DNA from 3 places in the Arthrobacter sp. FB24 genome. Region 3 is predicted to be linked to each of the others. Evidence: predicted binding sites of a transcription regulator. Region 3 holds the regulator's gene; each other region holds the start of a gene.

Region 1 (6,978 bases), 1.7 Mb from region 3:
GGGAGCGGGTATTCGACGCCGGGCTGCGGGAAGGCAATCTTCACGTATCGGTCTATGTAGTCGTTGTTCACATAGCTGGCGAAGCCTTCGCCGCCGGCCACGATCCGCACCATGTGCGGCGAGAGTTCCTCGCGCCGGAGGACCGTGAGGTTCGTCTGGGGGCGCGATTTTCGGCTGGCAGATGTAGCAGCAGGAAGGGAAGTCATGGAAGTAAGCCTAGGCTAAGGAACCGGGGGAAGTTCCCAGTCAACGGGCTCCAAACCCTGGGCCCGGAGGAGTTCGTTTGCCCTGCTGAACGGCCTCGACCCAAAAAATCCGCGGGCGGCCGACAACGGGCTGGGGTGGGCGCTGGCGAAGACCGGAGTGTCTCCAAGCAACGGGCGGACGCCCTCGGCATCCTTGCCCCACAGCACCGCCACGAGGGGCGCTGCCGTCCCGTCTGCAGCGCGGCGGCCGGCGACGGCGGCAATTGCCGCCGTCGTAATCGGTTCCCAGCCTTTGCCCCGGTGGGATCCAGCTGCCCCGGCCCGGACCGTAAGGACGCGGTTCAGGAGGAGGACGCCCTGGTCCGCCCAGCGCGTGAGGTCCCCGTGGACGCGGGCCGGAAGGCCGAGGTCGGATTCGAGTTCCTTGTAGATGTTCGCGAGGCTGCGCGGGATGGGCCTGGTGTGCCCTTCTACCGCGAAGGACAATCCGATCGGATGGCCCGGGGTCGGGTAGGGGTCCTGGCCGACGATGAGGACTTTGACCCCGGCCAGCGGCTGTTGAAATGCGCGCAAAACGTTCGACGGCGACGGCAGCACCTGGTGCCCGGCCGCCACTTCAGCAGCAAGGTACTCCAGGACGCTCCGCAACTCCGCCTCCACGGGAGCCAGCGCCGCAGCCCAGTCTGCAGCCATAAGGCGGTCCAGCGGCACTCGTGCCATCTCGGCAAAGTCAGCACCCTCAACGGCAGGCTCCAGCTCGAATATGGCTTCAGAATCAAACACGGGTCCATTCTCGCAGTGTTGTACTCCAAGTCGCTGGCGGGCCCACGGCGCCCGGCCGGACGCCGGCAAAAGTCTGTGGTGGCGGGCGTACCTTGCGTTACCCGCCTCCACGCCGTCACGTCATACGGCGTAAATGACATGCGTGTTATTCGCCCGTACCATGGAAAGGAGACTTTGACCGGATCAAGTGGAGGATTTTGCCGTGGCCGAACCAGTGCGCGATGACCTGTCACTTGCGGACACCGGCAGCGAAACCGTGTCCGGAGCAGACCCTATGCCGGCTCCGCAGCCGGGCTCACGGCTGAGCGAGCGGGACAAGCAGATGCTGGCCCTCGAACGGCAGTGGTGGAAGTACGCAGGGGCAAAGGAACAAGCCATTCGTGAGCTGTTCGACCTCTCAGCCACCCACTACTACCAGATCCTCAACACGCTGATTGACACCGAGGACGCCCTGGCCCAGGACCCCATGCTCGTGAAGAGATTGCGTAGACTACGTACGTCACGCCAACGGGCACGCACGGCGCGCCGATTGGGCTCTGACGCTTAGACGTCGGGGCCGGGCAATCAGCAAGAACCAACAAGGACATCGTTTTATCATGACCAAATATGCTCGGGATGAATTCGACAGGGTCCCTGAGACCTCCTCGCGACAGGGTGTCCATAGGGTCGCCTCCGAGGCTCCCCGGCGCCGGCTGGGACCAATCCTGACCGTCGGTGTGGCGGCGCTGGCCATCGGCCTGGTCGCCTTCCTGTTCCTTCCCAAGCTGGGATTTGCTCCTGCCGGCAGCCCGCTGATGGCGGCAGGGTCCGCACTGGTCAGCCCCTCGGCCTCCCCCTCCGCTGAGGTTCCGCAAGGCACCTCGTCTCCTAGCGCTGAGGCCGGTTCCGAGCCGGGCGCGGCTCCTTCCGCCAGCGAGACGCCTGCTGCCAGCAGCTCTCCCTCCGCGGTACCTTCCGCCGATGCACCGGCTGTTGACAAGAGCCAGGCCGTGGCTGTCTACAACGGGACCACCACCGCGGGACTTGCCGGCCGCGTGAGCAGCACCGTCGCCGGTGACGGCTGGACGCTGGGACCGGTGGGCAACTGGGGCGGAATGCCGCAACAGTCCTCCGTGATCTACTACAGCGGGGCATTGCAGAAAGCCAATGCCGAGGCACTGGGGGAGCTCCTGAACATCACGTCGCTGGTGGACTCTGCCGAGTTCCAGTTGCCGGTGGTTGTGGTTCTCGGGCCCGGCTTCCAGTAAGGAATTTCGGTTACGCCTGAATAACTATTAGGGGCTCGCAGGGCCGGGTCCTGCCCCCGGCAAACGGCAATGGCTAAAGTGATTCCGGATGCCGCGTCTCAACGCGGACCGTCCCGACGGCGCACAGTGACATGGGCCGGACACAGAGCAACCGGAAAGTGTGGGCAACATGGCATTGGGAACCGTTAAATGGTTCAACGCCGAAAAAGGCTATGGCTTCATCACCGTTGACGGCTCCGGAGACGATGTCTTCGTCCACTGGTCGGCCATCGAGAGGGAAGGCTACCGGGCTCTGGACGAAGGGCAACGGGTGCAGTTCGAGGTAGGCGAAGGCGAGAAGGGTCCCCAGGCAGAGAACGTCCGGACGGCCTGATGCCACCCGCCGCGGCAATGCATGGCACAGACAGCCCCGCCCGGTTCGGCGCCGACCGGTTTGGCCCTGCGCGGCCGCGGTTCACAGCAGCAGCGGTTCTTGCAGCGGGAACGGCGCTCGTGCTGGCCGGCTGCTCCGGCCAGACCGGAAACGCTCGTGTTGATGCCGTTGACGCCGGTGGCGATGGCATCCTGCGGATAGGCCTGCTGCTGGACAACACGGGAAAGCAGTCCTTCCTCAACGCCTCGCAACTCGCCGCGGCCAAGCTGGCGGTGCAGGAGATCAACGCCGCCGGGGGCCACAAAGGGCGGCCGGTGCAACTGCTGCCTGAAAATATCAGCGAGGACACCACCTCGCAGGCCAAGGACCTGGTAGCGGCCGGGGCGGATGTCGTCATAGGTCCCACTGACTCGAGCCGCGCCCCCGGGGCAATTGATGTCCTGTCGCGGGCCAGAGTGGCCGTCATCTCTCCGGCGAATACCGCGCACGGCCTCACGCATTACAGGAGCGGCGGATACTACTTCCGCACGTCGGCGGCCGACACGGCCCAAGCGCCCGTGCTGGTGAAACTGGCCAAGGACAGCGGCGCCCGGACAATAGCGATCGTCCACGAGGACGGGATGTACGGCAAGGACGTCTCTGTGGCCGTTGCCGCGGCAGCGAAAGCCGCCGGCCTTGGAACGGTGGCGGAGGCCGCTTTCACTGCCGGCCAGGCACAAAAGACGGCGGCTGCCGTCAAGGCAGCGGGTCCGGATTCGGTCATTCTCGTGGCTCGGGCCGGAGCCCAGGGCGCAATCGCGGAGCTCAACAACGCGGGCGTTGCAGGCAGCAAGCTGATTCTCAGCGACGGCGCCATCAACCAGTACGGCTCCGCCCTAGGGTCCAAAGCGCTTGATGGTGCGCGCGGGATCCTGCCGGGCGTCTTCCCTTCGGCGCACTTCCAAGGCGAACTAGTAGCCGTTGATCCCGGGCTCAAGGACATGACGTTCGCAGCGGAGACTTACGACGCCGCGAACCTGGCCGCCATCGCCGCGGCCGCTGCCCAGGACGACGCCGGATCATCCATCGCGGCGAAGCTGATCGCGGTTTCCGGGCAGCACGGCGCGGAAGCGGTTGAACCCTGCAGGAGCTACAAAGAATGCGGGGATGCCATTAAGGCCGGTAAGCCGGCGGATTACGACGGCGAGTCCGGGCCCATCGGCTTTGATTTCAACGGGGACGTCACTACCGCCAACTACATGGTGTTCACGTACGCCGCGGATAACACCCCGCGGATGAGTGGAAGCGAAACTGCCGCCCGGCCCGGCCGCTGATCGCTCCTAGCGTAGTGCGGGCCGCAGGAGGGCCTTTCAGCGCAATCTCTGCTTGCACTCTCCCCGGGGGAGTGCTAATTATTGACTTAGCACTCCCACGGACTGACTGCTAAATCAACGCCCGGTTCCGGCCGGCTGCGGAGAGAGCGGGAAGGACCAGGAGCGAAAGAAATACCTTGCTGGGGTGAGATCCCATCCGCGCGGCATACAGAGGCCGTCGGTGAAGGATCGTCCGTCGCGGGCACCGCAGTGAAGGTTCATTCTTAACGACTGTCCCGAAAGGACTACTGCCGTTATGGCCAAGATCATTGCATTTGATGAAGAGGCACGCCGCGGTCTTGAGCGGGGCCTGAACATCCTCGCCGACGCCGTCAAGGTCACCCTCGGCCCGCGTGGACGCAACGTTGTCCTCGAAAAGAAGTGGGGCGCCCCCACGATCACCAACGATGGTGTTTCCATCGCCAAGGAGATCGAGCTGGACGATCCCTACGAGAAGATCGGCGCCGAGCTGGTCAAGGAAGTTGCCAAGAAGACGGACGACGTCGCTGGCGACGGCACCACCACGGCAACCGTGCTCGCACAGGCCCTGGTCAAGGAAGGCCTGCGCAACGTCGCGGCCGGTGCTGATCCGCTGTCCCTGAAGCGCGGCATCGAGAAGGCTGTTGAAGCCGTCACCGCCGAACTGCTGGCGTCCGCCAAGGAAATCGAAACCAAGGAAGAGATCGCCGCTACGGCATCGATTTCCGCCGGTGACGACGAAATCGGCGCGCTGATCGCAGAGGCGTTGGACAAGGTCGGCAAGGAAGGTGTTATCACCGTCGAGGAGTCCAACACCTTCGGACTCGAGCTTGAACTGACCGAAGGCATGCGCTTCGACAAGGGCTACATCTCCGCTTACTTCGTCACCGACGCTGAGCGCCAGGAGACGGTCCTCGAAGACCCGTACATCCTGATCGTCAACTCCAAGATCTCCAACGTCAAGGAACTGGTTGCTGTCCTCGAAAAGGTCATGCAGTCCAACAAGCCGCTGCTGATCATTGCCGAAGACATCGAGGGCGAAGCCCTTGCCACCCTGATCGTCAACAAGATCCGTGGCACCTTCAAGTCCGTCGCCGTCAAGGCTCCGGGCTTCGGCGACCGCCGCAAGGCTCAGCTCGCCGACATCGCCATCCTCACCGGTGGCCAGGTCATCTCCGAGGAAGTCGGCCTCAAGCTTGAGACCGCCGGCCTCGAACTCCTGGGCAAGGCACGCAAGGTCGTTGTCACCAAGGATGAGACCACCATCGTCGAGGGTGCAGGCGACGCCGACCAGATCGCCGGCCGCGTTTCCCAGATCCGTTCCGAGATCGAGAACTCCGATTCCGACTACGACCGCGAGAAGCTGCAGGAGCGCCTGGCCAAGCTGGCCGGCGGCGTTGCAGTCATCAAGGCCGGTGCCGCTACCGAAGTTGAGCTCAAGGAACGCAAGCACCGCATCGAGGACGCTGTCCGCAACGCGAAGGCTGCCGTTGAAGAAGGCATCGTTGCCGGTGGTGGCGTGGCCCTGATCCAGGCCGGCGCCAAGGCATTCGCCAACCTGCAGCTCGAAGGCGATGAAGCAACGGGCGCCAACATCGTCCGCGTTGCCATTGACGCGCCGCTGAAGCAGATTGCATTCAACGCCGGCCTCGAGCCGGGCGTTGTTGTAGACAAGGTCCGTGGCCTGCCTGCAGGTCATGGCCTGAACGCCGCAACCGGACAGTACGTTGACCTGCTGGCTGCCGGCATCAACGACCCCGTCAAGGTAACGCGCTCTGCCCTGCAGAACGCTGCTTCCATCGCGGGTCTGTTCCTCACCACCGAGGCCGTCGTGGCCGACAAGCCGGAGAAGAACGCTCCGGCCATGGGTGGCGGCGACGACATGGGCGGTATGGGCGGCATGGGCGGTTTCTAAACTCCCGACGCATATGCAAAGTGCGGCTCCCTCGCTTCGAGGGAGCCGCACTTTGCTTTTACTGGGAGGTGACGAGCCGGTAGTGGATCATTTGCGGGCTGAGGCCAGCATCCCCTCGACTTCCTTCTTGAACTCCTCAGCGGCCGCTGAAGGTGACTTACGGTCATAGAGGACTTCGTCGGTGTACCGCTTGATGACATTCTGCACGCTGCCCGACCCGACCGGCGGTACAGGGGGCGCCTCAGCCATCTCAGGTTTGATGTCCTGGAGGAAGCCGACCACCGTCGAGTCCGCCGTCTTCAGCTTCGGCGTAATGGCCGCCAGAACTTCAGAGTTGGCAGGGACCCCGCGGTCGGTCATGAGGATCGATCCAGCCTCCGGGCTGTTTGCCAGGTAGTTGATGAATGTTGCCGCTGCCTCCGGGTTCTTGGACCTCGAAGAGGCGGACCAGAACATTGAGGGCTTGTAGTACATGCCGTTGTCAGCCGCTTTTCCGTCCGTGCTCGGTGCGCGGAGCATCTTGATGCTGCTTCCCGTGGTGGTCTCCAGGGATCCGAGCTGATTGGTCCACCACCACGCCATGCCGATCCTATTGGTCCCGAACAGGCTTTCTTCCAAACCGGCGCCTGCGTCCTCCGTAGCGACGGTGGCCGGCGGGCTTGCCTGGGAATCCCGTTGCTTTTTCAGGCGTTCCCAAAACGAAGCCGCAGTCCCGGCGTTGAAGGCCAGCTTGCCGTCCGGTGAGTACAGGTTTTCGCCGTGCTGACGAAGCCAGATGATGAGGTCGGCTTCGTTGCTGCCGTATGCAGCCCCGAAGTTTGTACCCCCTCCCGCCTTGGTGAGCTTCGTGGCGATTTCGTTGAAGTCATCCCAGGTCCAGGTGGCGTCGTCGGGAAGCGGAACGTTGGCCGCCTCGAATACCTTGGTGTTCGCCATGACCACGTAGGCGTTCTTGCCTGTGCTGAGTCCGTACTGGGCATTGTCGTACTGGCCGGAGGCGAGCTGTTCCTTGTCCATTTTCGACAGGTCGATGCCGTCTTGCTTGGCCAGGTCAAGGAGGGCTCCGCGGCCACCGTATTCGGCAATGTATTTCTGATCCATCTGGATCACGTCCGGTGCATCA
Region 2 (6,978 bases), 710 kb from region 3:
GTGCGCGCCGGCGACTCCCTCCTCGTCAGCAGCCCGCCAGGCACAGGGCAGACCCAGACTGCCATCAACACCATCGGGGCCCTGGTGGACGAAGGAAAGACCGTGCTGGTGGTGGGCGACCGCCGGGCAAGCCTCAGCGAGATCGGGGGCCAGCTGGAGACGCTGGGCCTGGAGTCCATCTTGTTTGCGCTCTCCGGTACGGCGACGCCCCTGCAGCTCAAGGGCCAGCTGGTGCGCGCCATTGTCCGGAATGAGAAGTCGCTTCAGCCCCAGCTCGACAACCTGCACACCACGCTGGCGGAGCACCGGCATGCCCTCATGGACCACGTGGCGTCGCTCCACAACGTCCGCCAGCGGTGGGGCTGCTCGCCCTATCAGGCCATGCAGTCGCTGGCCGAGCTGACCTCCATCCAGCCGACGCCGCCCGCCACCACTGTGCGCCTGAAGCGTAGTGTGCTGGACAATATCCGCGACCGCGAGGAACTGGCCGGACGCCTTCGCCGTGCAGCTGAACTGGGCAGTTTCAGCCGGGCTTCCACGGCCAGCCCCTGGCACGGCGCGCGGCTCCTGACCCGCAAGGAGACCGAAGAGGCGCAGGACGTTGCGCGCTCGGTTGAGAAGAACCTGCCAGTGCTGCGCCACCGCATGAACGAAGTAGCCGAGCACGCCCAGATCCGCCTTGGTACCACCTTCCACGAATGGGGTGCCCAGCTCGAGTTGCTGATGGCAGTCAGGGAGAGCCTGGACAAGTTCACCCCGGACATCTTCGACCGGCCGGTCCACGACCTCATCTCCGCGACAGCCACCTCCCCGTGGCGCCGCGAACGCAACATCGACATGCCATCCATGCAGCGGTCCCGGCTGCGCCGCGTGGCGAAGGAATACGTCCGTCCCGGCGTGCACATCGCCGACCTCCACAGTTCGCTGGTGCTCGTCCAGGAGCAGCGGGCTCTGTGGGCGGACTACGCCACAACGCAGCGGCACCCCGCAGTGCCGTCCGGCCTGGGCGAAGTGAACGTGATGTACCGCAGCCTGGACCGTGAACTTGCCCAGCTGGGTGCGGCCATTAAGCACACCGAGGCGGGCGGAGACCTTCAGCACACGCCCTACGAGGAACTGATGGAACGCCTGGAGCGGCTGGTTGCCGACACCCGGACGCTCAAGACGCTACCGGAGCGGACGCTTCTCATCGAGAACATGCGTGAGCACGGACTCGGGGAACTGCTCGCGGACCTGGCGGAGCGGGAAGTGCCCGCCGAATCAGTCGCGGCAGAGCTGGATCTTGCCTGGTGGCAGTCAGCCCTTGAAGCGATGATCAGCGGGGACGACTACCTGGCGATGTCCGACGGCGATGCCCTGCGCCAGCTCGAAGCCGAATACCGCCTGGCTGACAACGCCCACATCGCCAGCGGCGCGGCACGGCTGCGGTGGACGCTGTCCGAACGGTGGCGTGCCGGCATTGCCGAGAACCCGCGGCAGGCGGACCTGCTCCGGAGCCTCCTGAAGGACGGCCGGGTTACCCTTGCCGCCCTGACGGCGCAGGCGCCGGCCCTGGTCCCCATGCTGGTGCCGGTGTGGTCGGTGAGCCCCTACCTCATGACCGGCCTGCTGCCGGCTGAGCAGAAGTTCGATGCCGTAGTAATCCTCGACGCCGAAGCGACCTCCCTTCAGGCAGTCCTTCCGGCCATTGCCCGGGCCAGGCAGGTGATCGCCTTCGGCGACGACAAGATCGCCAGCCCCCGCACGTTTACGGTCGGCGTCGAGCGGTTGGCTGCCGGCGAGACCGCCCACCAAAGCGTGGAGAGTGCCTACACGGCGCTGTCCTCGGTGTTGCCGACCCGGCGCCTGACTTGCGCGTACCGGGCAGTCGACGAGGACCTCGTGCTGCAGCTGAGCAAGAGTTTCTATGACGGCCAACTGCACCGGCTCCCCGAGGGGCAGACTGCCACCGGGCTGGACCGTGCGCTGCTGGTGGAGTACCTGCCGGACGGCACCGGTCTGCCGAGCGCCGATCAGGAAGGCGTGGAGTCCGCCGTGGCCGAGGTCAACCGGGTGGTTGACCTCGTGTTCGAGCATGCCCGCTTGCGGCCAAGAACCTCCCTCGCCGTGGTCACGGCCAGCCTCCGCCACGCCGCACGCATCGGCGAGGCCATTCGGTTGCAGCTGCCCAACTACCCGCTGCTGGCAAGTTTCTTCACAGCCGGCCCCGAATCCTTCCGGGTGGTTGACCTGGAACGGGCCCAGGGCCTGGTCCGCGACCATGTGATCTTCTCCCCGGGTTACGGCCGCACGCCGCACGGCCGCGCGCTACACAACTTCGGGCCGCTGTCCGCCGAAGGCGGCCGGGCGAAGTTTGCGCTGGCCATGACCCGTGCCCGGCGTTCGCTGCATGTGCTCAGCTGCTTTACACCCGAAGACCTGGACGTCAGCCGCCTCAGCCACGGCGCCCTCGACTTCTATGAACTGCTCGACCGCGAGATTGCCGGCAACACCGACCTGGGCACGCCCGCGTCCCGCGCCGCGGCGAGCGAGCAGGCGCTTGGGGCCGACCCCCTCGTGGCAGACCTGGCTGACAGGCTGCGTGCCCGCGGAGCCCGGGTCTGGCATCAGTATGACGGCGTGCTTGACGTTGCCGCTGCCGCCGATCCGGTGAATTCAATTGGCCATGATGACGCCGAAATCCCCCGGCCCGTGGCAATCGAGTCCGACGGAACTGAGCAGTACCGGCGCATGAGCGTCCGGGAACGGAGCAGGCTCCGGCCACAACTGCTGGAACGGCTTGGCTGGCGCTACATGCCGCTGTGGACGATCGAGGTCTTCACCGACCCGTCCGCCTGCGCCGACCGCATCGGCGGATACCTCGGGCTGGAGAAGCCGGTTGTCACCGGCTACTCGTCCACCTCACAGGCGTTCTTCGAGGACGACGTCGACAACCTGACGCTGAACAGCGCCGACCGTGGCAACAACGGGTCAATCGGAGGAGCCGAATCCGAAAGTGGCGACTCCGGCAGTGTGGCTGACGGGGACACGCACTCGGTATCCTTGGAGCAGCGCGACGCATCGCCGGATAAGCCCCGCGGCGGCGGCACTGAAGCATCGGAAGGCATCAACGAAAACGTCATGGATACAAACAGCAGTGCAGCGGACCGGCAGGAGGCCCCCCACAGCGGGGCTGACGATTTAGCCGCGGACAGGTCCCGTCAGCCGGCCAGTGTCGGCGCTCCATCAGGAGTGCTGCCGAACAAGGCCGCCGAGGATGACCCGAAGCGCTGGGGCGATCACGCTTCTGACTACGACCACGACGCCTGGCTTCAGGAGCAGAAGCCGCCGCACTGGGGCTGAGCAGCCCGCAGCGGGATGGCGACGGGGCGGCCGGGCAATCAAGCCAGGTGCCCCTAGCCCGGTGACCCCACCAACACAAAGAAGAGCTTTCCCTGGGTTGAGGAGCCGGCGAGGCGGCGCGCCTGGTCCGGATCCGCTGCGACCACTATGAGCCCCTCGGTTTCTCCGGTTCCCAGCCATTGTCCGGTTTGGCCGCCCTGACCCGAGGTCCAGAGGACCGGCACGGCAGCTGCGAGTACTTGCGATTCCGCAGTCTTGCCAAAGTCGGTTCCGTTGGTCATCACGATGTTGACCAGCTGGCCCGGCGCCACGAGCTGGATGGACGACGGATCCGCCATCCTCAGGGGCACCGCTGCAGACCCGGGTTTCGTGCCTGCGAGCAGCCCCGGTCCGAGTAGCTGCGTGTCGGAGATCAACTGGCCCTTGCGCAGCGGGGCTGCCAGCTGTTTGCCCTGGATGGAGGAGACGTCCGCGACGGCTCCGGAGGGCACCATTCCCGGCGGCACCTTCACCGGTACCACCTCATTGCCCGACAGCGCAGTTCCGGCGGCAAGGTCTCGGGCAGTGGCCAGGGCAGTGACGGTGTGGGCCGGCGCCGGTGTCAGTTGCTGCACGGCGATGCCCGCGGCAGCACACAGCAACAGCGCGACGACGAGCCTCCGGTTGCGGTTAAGCCACGATGAAAAGCGCCGCACGCCGGATGGCCCCGGGCGGACCGGGCGTCCGGTCCCAAAGCTCTGCCGGGGCGAGGAAGGTGCGTTGGCGCGAAGGATGGAGGGCATACCGACAGGCTACGGAGGCCCCGCATGGCGGGAAAGCACAGCCAGGTCCTATGTGGAAAACCGGCCATGGCAGGGCACAGCCCTGTTACCGCTACTTCGCTGGAGGAACCTGACTGGAACCGGAAACGCCGGCGTTATTTCAGTTGGCGGCGGCAGTGGCAGGCGCCGGGGCGGCTGCCGGGGCAGGTGAAACACTGCTGCCCTTGGCATCGCGGGAGTCCGTCCGGTAGAAGCCCGAACCCTTGAAGACGACGCCTACGCTGTTGAACTTCTTGCGCAAGGTCCCCTCGCACTCAGGGCAGGAAGTGAGGGAGCTGTCGGTGAACGACTGCACGATCTCGAAGGCGTGGCTGCAGTCCTTGCAGGCATATGCATACGTGGGCACTGGAAATCCTCCTCTGGGACAAACGAGCAGGTCCCGTGCTGCCTGGGGGAAATCACCGCCGAGGTGTCTCGGCAGGTTTCGTCCTTTAGCAGTCGCAGGGCCTGAGTGCTAATTCTATCATCCGCAACGGGCGGGCTTCACATTAGCTGCATGAGGCGTGACGGGGTGACTGCAACCGGGACCTTACGGTCAAAGGACTCTGCTGGGATGGTGCCGGCGGGCAGGATTTCGCCGTCGAAGACCACCGCGGCGGCAGGGACGGGCCGGCCCGCAGCCTCCAGTCCGGCGAGGAACTTGTCATAGTAGCCCCCGCCCTGGCCGATCCTGTTCCCCGACAAGTCGACGGCCGTGGCAGGGACAAAGATCCCGGCAACTCCGTCCATCGCCTCACTGCCGTGCTGTTCCCCCACGGGCTCCTCGATGGGTGCATAACTGCTGCGGACGAATTCGGTTGCCGGAGTCCAGTAGACCCAGGAGAGGGCCCGGTCAGGTCCGCAGACCGGCAACAGCACGCGATGCCCGGTGCCGTGCAACGCGGTAATGAGGGGCAGGGTCGGGGGTTCGAAGCCCACCCCCAAGTACACCGCAAAGGTACTTCGCTCACCGGCTGCAACCATGGCGGCCCACTGGAGTCCGTGCCGGGCGATGCCGGCGCCGGCAGCATCCAGGGCAGCGGGAGAGAAGGTGGCACGCTGGCTTCTGTGGGCCGAGCGGATCTCTTCCTTCGATGGCATCGATGCCGTCCTTCCAAGTCAAGAGGCCGTGACCGGAGGCCCCGTGCGGGGCCAGCCATGGCGGTTCAGGCAATTACCCAATGTTTGGTCCCTGACGTTAGATTAGTCCAGTGACTACCACCAATACCTCCGTCCGCAAGGCTGTCATTCCCGCTGCCGGCCTCGGCACCCGGTTCCTTCCGGCGACCAAGGCCATGCCCAAGGAAATGCTGCCGGTTGTGGACAAGCCCGCGATCCAGTATGTCGTCGAAGAAGCCGTTAACGTAGGCCTCACCGACATCCTGATGATCACCGGCCGGAACAAGCGCGCCCTCGAAGACCACTTCGACCGGGTCCCTTCGCTGGAGGCCACCCTTGAAGCCAAGGGGGACACCGCCAAGCTCGAAGCGATCCAGGCCGCGAGCAACCTCGGCGACATCCACTACGTTCGCCAGGGCGACCCCATGGGCCTCGGCCACGCCGTGCTGCGCGCGAAGCAGCACGTCGGCCATGAGCCCTTTGCGGTGCTGCTTGGCGATGACCTCATCGACGCGCGCGACGAACTGCTCAGCAAGATGATCGAAGTGCAGGCCAAGACCGGTGGCTCCGTGGTGGCACTCATCGAGGTGGAGCCTTCCCAGATCAGTGCCTATGGCTGCGCGGACATCGACGAGACCGACATGAACGGCTTCGTGCGGATCAGGAAGCTCGTGGAAAAGCCGGACGCCGCGGAGGCGCCGTCCAACCTGGCCGTGATCGGCCGCTATGTTCTCCACCCCGCGGTCTTCGATGTCCTCGAACGAACCGAACCGGGCAGGGGCGGGGAAATTCAGCTGACGGACGCCCTCCAGGAACTTGCTGCAGGGGAGGGCGAAGGGTATGGCGTTTACGGCGTTGTGTTCCGCGGCCGCCGCTACGACACCGGCGACAAGCTCAGCTACCTTAAGGCCTGCGTCCAGCTGGCCTGCGACAGCGACGACCTCGGCCCCGGGCTGCGGGAGTGGCTGCCGGAATTCACCTCCTCCCTGGCCAAGTAACGTCCGATGCGGGGCAGCATCTGGCCGGTGACGCTGGAATGCGGCGACATTGTTCTGCGCCCCATCCGTTACCGTGACCGCAAGGAATGGATGGCCGTCCGGTCCCGCAATTCCGAATGGCTGGCACCATGGGAGGCCTCGAACCCGGCCCCGGGAGGGGCGCTGCCGGACTACCGGCAAATGGTCAGGTCCCTCAACGCGCAGGCTGCTCAGGCCACGGCACTGCCCTTTGTGATCACGGAGCGCATGCCGGCACGGCGCGACCCCGTCATCGTTGGGCAGCTCACAGTGTCATCCATCGTCTGGGGCTCGGCGATGATGGCGACGCTTGGATACTGGGTGGACAAGTCCTGTGCCGGCAGGGGGATCGCACCCACGGCTGTGGCCATGGCCACTGATTACTGCTTCGGCACCCTCGGGTTGCACCGGATGGAGATCAACATCAGGCCGGAAAACGGGCCCAGCCTGCGGGTGGTGGAAAAACTCGGATTCCGGGACGAAGGCTACCGGCCGCGGTTCCTGCATATCAACGGCGAATGGGCGGACCACCGGTCTTTCGCCTTGACGTCCGAGGAAGTTCCCGAAGGGCTGCTGGCCAGGTGGCTGCGAAGCCGCCCGGCCTGACCTGCGGCCGGGCTTCGCGGCCACGCCCCGGGTTTCCAATGGTGTGTCTTCCGTCATAAATCCATTGATTTGCCACCTGCCCTGCGACACACCGG
Region 3 (6,978 bases):
AAGACCCGCGGCTACGGCTCGCTGGACTGGAAGGCCGACGGCGATCAGGTAGCCGACCTTGTCAAGGTAGACATCATGCTCCAAGGCGAACAGGTGGACGCCTTCAGCGCCATTACCCACCGGGACAAGGCCTATGCCTACGGCGTGATGATGACGGGCAAGCTGCGCGAGCTCATCCCCCGCCAGCAGTTCGAAGTGCCCATCCAGGCCGCGATCGGCTCCCGGATCATCGCCCGTGAGAGCATCCGTGCCATCCGTAAGGATGTCCTTGCCAAGTGCTACGGCGGTGACATCACCCGTAAGCGCAAACTGCTGGAAAAGCAGAAGGAAGGCAAGAAGCGCATGAAGATGGTGGGTCGCGTTGAAGTGCCCCAAGAGGCCTTCATCGCAGCGCTCACCACGGACGAATCCAAGGACAAGGCCAAGAAGTAGTGATGATCGTGGCCGGAACCTCCGGAGGCCGCACCCATGCCTAGCGTCCTTCCCCTGGGCGACCCCGCGCCGTCGGACGGCCTGCTGCCCGCGCAGGCCGCTTACGGCGCTGCGCAGCGGCGATTCGGGCTCTACGTCCACATTCCCTTCTGTGCCGTCCGTTGCGGTTATTGCGACTTCAACACCTACACCGCGACAGAGCTAGGCGGCGGCGCGTCCCAGGACGCGTACGCCTCCACTGCCATCGCGGAAGTGGAGTTTGCCGCCAAGGCCCTGCAAGGCAGCGGTCTGCCGGAACGCCGGCTGGGCACGGTCTTTTTTGGCGGCGGCACACCAACTCTGCTGCCCGCGGAAGACCTGGCCCGCATCCTCACCGCGGCGGTATCGCAATGGGGCCTGGAACCGGGTGCCGAGGTCACTACCGAAGCCAACCCGGATTCGGTCACACCGGAGTCGCTGCAGCTCCTTGCGGATGCCGGCTTCACCCGTGTTTCCTTCGGAATGCAGTCGGCTGTTCCGCACGTCCTGAAGGTCCTCGACCGCACCCATACGCCCAGCCGGGTGCCGCAGGTGGTGCAGTGGGCCAGGGATGCCGGACTCGCCGTCAGCCTCGACCTAATCTACGGAACACCGGGGGAGTCGCTGGAGGACTGGCGGTACTCGCTCGAGACAGCCCTCTCGTACGGCCCTGACCACATCAGCGCCTACGCCCTGATCGTGGAGGACGGCACCAAGCTGGCCGCCCAGATCCGTCGCGGCGAAGTGCCGGGGATCGACGACGACGACCACGCGGCCAAGTATGAACTCGCCGATGAACTGATCACCGCCGCAGGCCTTGGCTGGTACGAGGTCAGCAACTGGTCACGCACACCTGAGCAGGCGTGCCGGCACAACCTGGCCTACTGGCGCGGCGATGACTGGTGGGGGATCGGCCCGGGCGCGCATTCGCACGTCGGCGGAGTCCGCTGGTGGAACGTGAAGCACCCCACGGCCTACGCCGGGAGGCTTGCCGGCGGTGTGTCACCGGCGGCGGGCCGGGAAACGCTCGACGCCGAAACCCGCAACGTTGAGCGGGTCATGCTTGAGGCCAGGCTGAGCACCGGACTCGAGGTATCCGGACTGGGAGTGTCCGGGCGGCAGGCCGTCGCCGGACTGATCGCAGACGGCCTGGTGGATCCCGCCGCGGCATTTCGGGGCAGGCTCGTGCTCACCCTGAAAGGCAGGCTGCTCGCGGACGCCGTAGTCAGAAGGATCCTGCCCGACTAATCCGGTTACCTTGGCCGGCCGGTTGGTCGGCCCTATGGCTTACTTGATCCAGCGCAGGTTGAAGTCGTAGCGGTGGGGCTGGCCACGGTTGACGTGGATACCGGCCGCCACGGAGAAGCAGGTTACAGCGATCCAGATCAGCGTGGCCAGCACTGCGAAGATGTTACCCACCACCGGCAGCATCACCAGGATGTTGCAGATGACGGCGGCGATTGTGGGAGGCAGGGTGAAGTTCAGCGCTTCCTTGGACTCCTGTGCCGTGAACGGGCCGCGGTCCTTGAAAATCAGGTAGATCAACAGCGACGGGACGCACCCGAGGATGCCGCCGAAGTGTGCGAGGGTTGCCCACTGCCGGTCTTCGTTGGCCGTCAGCGGCAGGGCATTGGCGGGGACACCATGATACTGGGGCTGGCCATGGCCGGCCTGGTTGTCCCGTTGTTCACGTGCGTCTTCTGCCACGGTGTCGTCCTTCGGATTGCAGTGGTGCGGTGGTTCCCGGAAAAGCGGGCGCTGCCTCAACAGCAACAACCGCCGTATCAAGAATACTGGGTCAGGGGTGCATTCGAAGAGTTCAACAGGCGCCCTCGGCACTGCGTACTTCCGTCAACAGGCTTGTGCTCTTCCACCTAGGGCACTGTGAGGAAGTCGATGACCTCTTCCACCCGGCCCAGCAGGGACGGTTCCAGGTCCGCGTAGCTGCGGACTGCCCCGAGCAGTTTCTGCCAGCCCAGGCCGATGTCCTCCTTGGTCTCGTGGGGCCAGCCGAAGGCCGTCAGGATGCCGGTTTTCCAGTCCATGCCCCGGGGGATGACCGGCCATGCGTCAATGCCCAGGACGGCGGGCCGGATGGCCTGCCACACGTCCACGTAGGGGTGGCCCACAATCAGCACGTTTCCGGCGGCGCCGGGGGACGCCATCACGGCATCGGCAATCCGTGATTCCTTTGAGTCGGCAACCAGGTGGTCCACCAGCACCCCCAGCCGGCGGCCCGGGCCGGGCCGGAACGCGGCAACCGCCGCTGTGAGGTCGTCAATGCCGTGCAAAGGTTCGACGACGATGCCCTCCACGCGGAGATCGTCACCCCAGACTTTTTCCACGAGTTCGGCGTCGTGCTTGCCTTCCACCCAGATGCGGCTGGCCTTGGCCACCTGGGCGCGCTGGCCTTCCACCCGCACGGAACCGGAGGCCGTCCTTCCGGATCCGGCAGAGGCTGCCTGCGGCCGGGGCGCCGGGGGCATCAGCCGGATCGGCAGGCCCTCCAGGAGGAACCCGTAGCCGAGCCGGAACGTGCGTGATTTGCCCCGCCGGTCCTCCAAGGCAACAACATGCATTCCGCCGGACTTCTCCACCCTGGTAACGGCCCCCACCCAGCCGGACTGCACGTCTTCGAGCACCATGCCGCGTTCGACCGGCACTTCGGGCAGCTCGGATTTCCGGGGAGCGGTGATGTCCTGCGGGCCCCAGTTCTGGTACGACATCGGATAGACACAGCCTTGCGCTAGAAAAAATAAACAGGAGAAGTGAACAGGGCGTCTGTAGGTTCACGGCAGTGCACGTCCAGTCCCGCTCCCGGGTTTCGCCAGGAGCGGTACCAATGCTAACAACGCGGCGACTCATATTAGACTGGTTAGCACTTAGACATGTCGAGTGCTAACGGATAACGGGACATGCGCCCGGCGCAGCGCCGGGCCGCGCACCGGGAAAGCCGATCGGAGGTGGAGAATGAGCGAGCCACGCAAGCTTGAAGTATTGCGGGCCATCGTGGAGGACTACGTCCATTCCCGCGAACCTGTGGGCTCCAAGGCACTGGTTGAGCGGCATCACCTGGGAGTCTCCAGTGCCACCATCCGCAACGACATGGCGGCGTTGGAAGACGAAGGCCTCATCACGGCGCCGCACACCAGTGCCGGCCGGATCCCCACGGACAAGGGCTATCGGCTTTTCGTCGACCAGATATCAGCCGTCAAGCCGCTGTCGCAGGCCGAACGCCGGGCTATCCAGACGCTCCTGGAAGGGTCGGAGGACCTGGACGACGTCCTGGAGCGCACCGTGCGGCTGCTATCCCAGCTGACCAACCAGGTGGCCGTAGTGCAGTATCCGCACCTCAGCCGCGCCATGGTGCGGCATATCGAGTTTGTGCTGCTCGCGCCGCGGCAGGTGCTGATCGTGCTGATCGCGGACACCGGCAAGGTCGAGCAGCGGGTTATCGACGTCGGCCAGGAACTCGGCGATGATGCCCTCGCCGGCCTCCGCGCGCGGTTCCTGAAAAGCCTGGCGGGGACACCCCTGAGCCTGCTCCCGCAGGCGCTGCCCGCCGTCGTCGCCGGTTGTGAACCGTCACGCCGGCATGCCGCCCAGGCGCTGGCCCGTGGCCTGGATGCCCTGGCCAGCAGCAGCCGCGAGGAGCGGATGGTCATGGCCGGCACGGCGAACCTCGCGCGGTCCAACGTTGACTTCCCGCTGAGTATCGGCCCGGTCCTCGAAGCACTCGAGGAGCAGGTGGTCATGCTCCGCCTGCTCAGCGATATGGCCCAGGACCCCCGCGGTGTCACTGTCAGCATCGGCAGGGAGAACCCTTACGACGGACTCGCGGAAGCCTCGGTGGTAGCCACAGGCTACGGTCCCGGCTCCAGCGCCAAGGTGGGCGTACTCGGCCCGACCCGGATGGACTATCCCACAACCATGGCCGCGGTCCGTGCCGTGGCCCGCTACCTTTCCAGGATCCTTGGGCCGTGACCGGTCCTACATCAGCCAACCAGGCCTCCGTGTCCCGGCTTCCGGGGCGCAGCAGCAGCACCACAGGCAGTACAACCAGGAAGAGATACGAACTTTGAGCAGCCACTACGACGTTCTTGGAGTCTCACCCGAAGCGACGGGCGAAGAGATCAAGAAGGCCTACCGAAAGCTTGCGCGCACCCTGCACCCGGATGTGAACCCCGGTGAGGATGCCTCGGACCGCTTCAAGGCTGTCACCCACGCCTACGAAGTCCTTTCCGACCCGCAAAAGCGCCGGGTCTACGACACGACCGGCAACGAGAACGGCACCGATAACGGCTTCGGCGGCGCCGGCTACTCGGGACAGGGCTTTGCCTTCCAGGACATCTTCGACACCTTCTTCGGCGCCGGCGGTTCGTCCGGTCCGGCCTCGCGGGTCCGCCGCGGGCAGGACGCCCTCATCAGCGTCCGCATCGACCTTCGCGATGCCGTCTTCGGCGTGAACAAGAAGCTTGAGGTGGACACGGCCGTTACGTGCCCCACCTGCGAGGGATCCTGCTGCCAGCCCGGGGCCCACCCGGTGCGCTGCGACATCTGCGGCGGAAGCGGCCAGGTTCAGCGGGCCGTTCGTTCCATCCTGGGCCAGGTCATGACGGCTGCCCCCTGCGGTTCCTGCGAAGGCTTCGGAACCGTCATCAAGGATCCCTGCAACGAGTGCAACGGCCAGGGCCGCATCCGCAGCCGCCGTTCGCTGACGGTCAAGGTCCCCGCCGGCGTCGCCACCGGAACCCGCATCCAGCTCGGCGGGCAGGGCGAAGCCGGCCCGGCCGGCGGCCCCTCAGGCGACCTGTACGTGGAGATCCGCGTGAATAACGACGCCACGTACGTGCGTGACGGCGACGACCTTCACGCCACCCTGCACATTCCCATGACCGCCGCCGCCCTTGGCACCGAGCTCAGCCTGGACACCTTCGACGGCCAGCAGGAAATCGACGTCAAGGCGGGCACCCAGTCCGGCGAGGTCATCACCCTGCGCGGGCTCGGCGTTACCCATCTCCGGGGCTACGGCCGCGGCGACCTGAAGGTTCACCTGCAGGTCGAAACCCCGACGAAGCTGGATGCCGCCCAGGAAGACCTGCTCCGGCAGCTCGCCAAACTGCGGGGCGAGCAGTACACCGAGGGAAAACTCACCGCCAGCGGGGGAGTTTTTGCCAAGCTGCGGGACCGGTTCGGTAACCTGTAGCGGTGAGCAACCCGGTCTTTTTCGCAACCCCGGGAGCCCTGGACGAACAGGTTCCCGGTTCGCACTTTGTCCTCCAGGGTGCTGAGGCCCGGCACGCGATCACCGTCAAGCGGATCGCTGTGGGGGAGTCGGTTGACATCGCCGACGGCGCGGGCAAGAGGCTCACCGGCACCGTTGCGGCCGTCGACCAGGGCGAACTGACGGTGGAGTGTTCGGTCCTTGAAACTGAGGAGCGTCCGGACCTCCGCCTCGTCCTGGTGCAGGCGCTGGCCAAAGGCGACCGCGACGAACTGGCAGCGGAAACAGCTACTGAACTGGGGATCGATGCCGTCATCCCGTGGCAGTCGGAGCGCTCCATAGTCCGTTGGAAAGGCGAGCGTGCCGCCAAGGCCCACGCCAAGTGGCAGTCTGTGGTGACCGCGGCGGCCAAGCAGGCGCGGCGGGCCTGGATTCCCGAGGTCCGTTCCGCCGTCGACGGCGCGGGTTTGCAGTCCGCTGTCGCCGCGGCGGACCTGGCGATCATCCTCCACGAGGATGCCGTCCGGCCCCTGCGCGCAGTGCTGGAGAAGTGGCACGACGGCGAGGGCGGGACACCCGGTTCGGGGCCCCGCGAAATTCTCCTCATTGTTGGTCCGGAGGGCGGAATCAGTCCGCGGGAAGTCACCAAACTCTGCAGCGCCGGTGCCGTCACGGCCCTGTTGGGGCACCATGTGCTGAGGTCCTCCACGGCAGGTCCGGCGGCCACAGTGCTCGCCAGCGACATCCTCGGACGCTGGTAGCGGCGGAGCTATTCGACCTTGAAGCCCCGGGTGTCCACGTTCATTTCCCGGTCGGGTTTGCCCGGATCGATCTGTGACACCCGGACTTCATAGTTCCCCGGTGCCAGGTTGACTGTCAGCGAGAAATGCCCCGATTGTGCCGGCTCGGCCGACGCCGTAACCTCCCCGCCCAAATACGACGCCTTGTCTGTGCTGCCTTCGACCTTCAGGATCTTCCACCGGAGTTTCCCGCCGGGGACGGTGCTTCGTCCGCTGATCTTGACGCTGCCGTCAGCAACGCCCACGCCTTCCTGTGGGTCGATGATCCAGACCGGGGCCACCATTCCTGCACTGCGGGGAGTGGGCGAGCCAAGCCGCACGTGGTTGAAGGCCAGGTAGTCCGTGTGCCCGTCAACGAGGATGACAACCTGGATCTGCTGGCCCGAATCCACCAGCCCGGAGCTGGCACCGGCGGCCGTTGCCGTGTACACCAACTGCTGAATGGCACGATTGGCCATGTCCTCGTCGAGGTTGCTGTTGAAGGCATCCGCTGAGACGTCCACC

What was found. Region 3 encodes HrcA, which represses chaperone genes, less so after heat shock. Its sites were predicted from a motif close to TTNGCACTCGNNNNNNNCGAGTGCNAA; they were not measured.
Region 1: groL (chaperonin GroEL) is a predicted target of HrcA. The motif match lies at 4,009-4,035, and genes of this name have one in related genera.
Region 2: ARTH_RS14555 (FmdB family zinc ribbon protein) is a predicted target of HrcA. The motif match lies at 4,595-4,621, and genes of this name have one in related genera.

Annotation. Positions count from the first base shown of each region.
Region 1 is NC_008541.1:838,432-845,409, forward strand. Features, by position in the region: gene ARTH_RS03975 (siderophore-interacting protein) at 1-206, opposite strand, end outside; gene ARTH_RS03980 (uracil-DNA glycosylase) at 222-989, opposite strand; gene ARTH_RS03985 (DUF3263 domain-containing protein) at 1,264-1,536, shown strand; gene ARTH_RS03990 (LytR C-terminal domain-containing protein) at 1,586-2,236, shown strand; gene ARTH_RS03995 (cold-shock protein) at 2,406-2,609, shown strand; gene ARTH_RS04000 (ABC transporter substrate-binding protein) at 2,609-3,922, shown strand; gene groL (chaperonin GroEL) at 4,218-5,855, shown strand; gene ARTH_RS04010 (ABC transporter substrate-binding protein) at 5,943-6,978, opposite strand, start outside.
Region 2 is NC_008541.1:3,219,379-3,226,356, reverse strand. Features, by position in the region: gene ARTH_RS14565 (ATPase AAA) at 1-3,342, shown strand, start outside; gene cpaB (Flp pilus assembly protein CpaB) at 3,396-4,124, opposite strand; gene ARTH_RS14555 (FmdB family zinc ribbon protein) at 4,264-4,509, opposite strand; gene ARTH_RS14550 (5-formyltetrahydrofolate cyclo-ligase) at 4,647-5,243, opposite strand; gene galU (UTP--glucose-1-phosphate uridylyltransferase GalU) at 5,354-6,259, shown strand; gene ARTH_RS14540 (GNAT family N-acetyltransferase) at 6,266-6,883, shown strand.
Region 3 is NC_008541.1:2,512,752-2,519,729, reverse strand. Features, by position in the region: gene lepA (translation elongation factor 4) at 1-432, shown strand, start outside; gene hemW (radical SAM family heme chaperone HemW) at 469-1,698, shown strand; gene ARTH_RS11320 (DUF4870 domain-containing protein) at 1,738-2,157, opposite strand; gene ARTH_RS11315 (DUF3097 domain-containing protein) at 2,325-3,176, opposite strand; gene hrcA (heat-inducible transcriptional repressor HrcA) at 3,421-4,434, shown strand; gene dnaJ (molecular chaperone DnaJ) at 4,529-5,656, shown strand; gene ARTH_RS11300 (16S rRNA (uracil(1498)-N(3))-methyltransferase) at 5,659-6,435, shown strand; gene ARTH_RS11295 (GerMN domain-containing protein) at 6,444-6,978, opposite strand, start outside.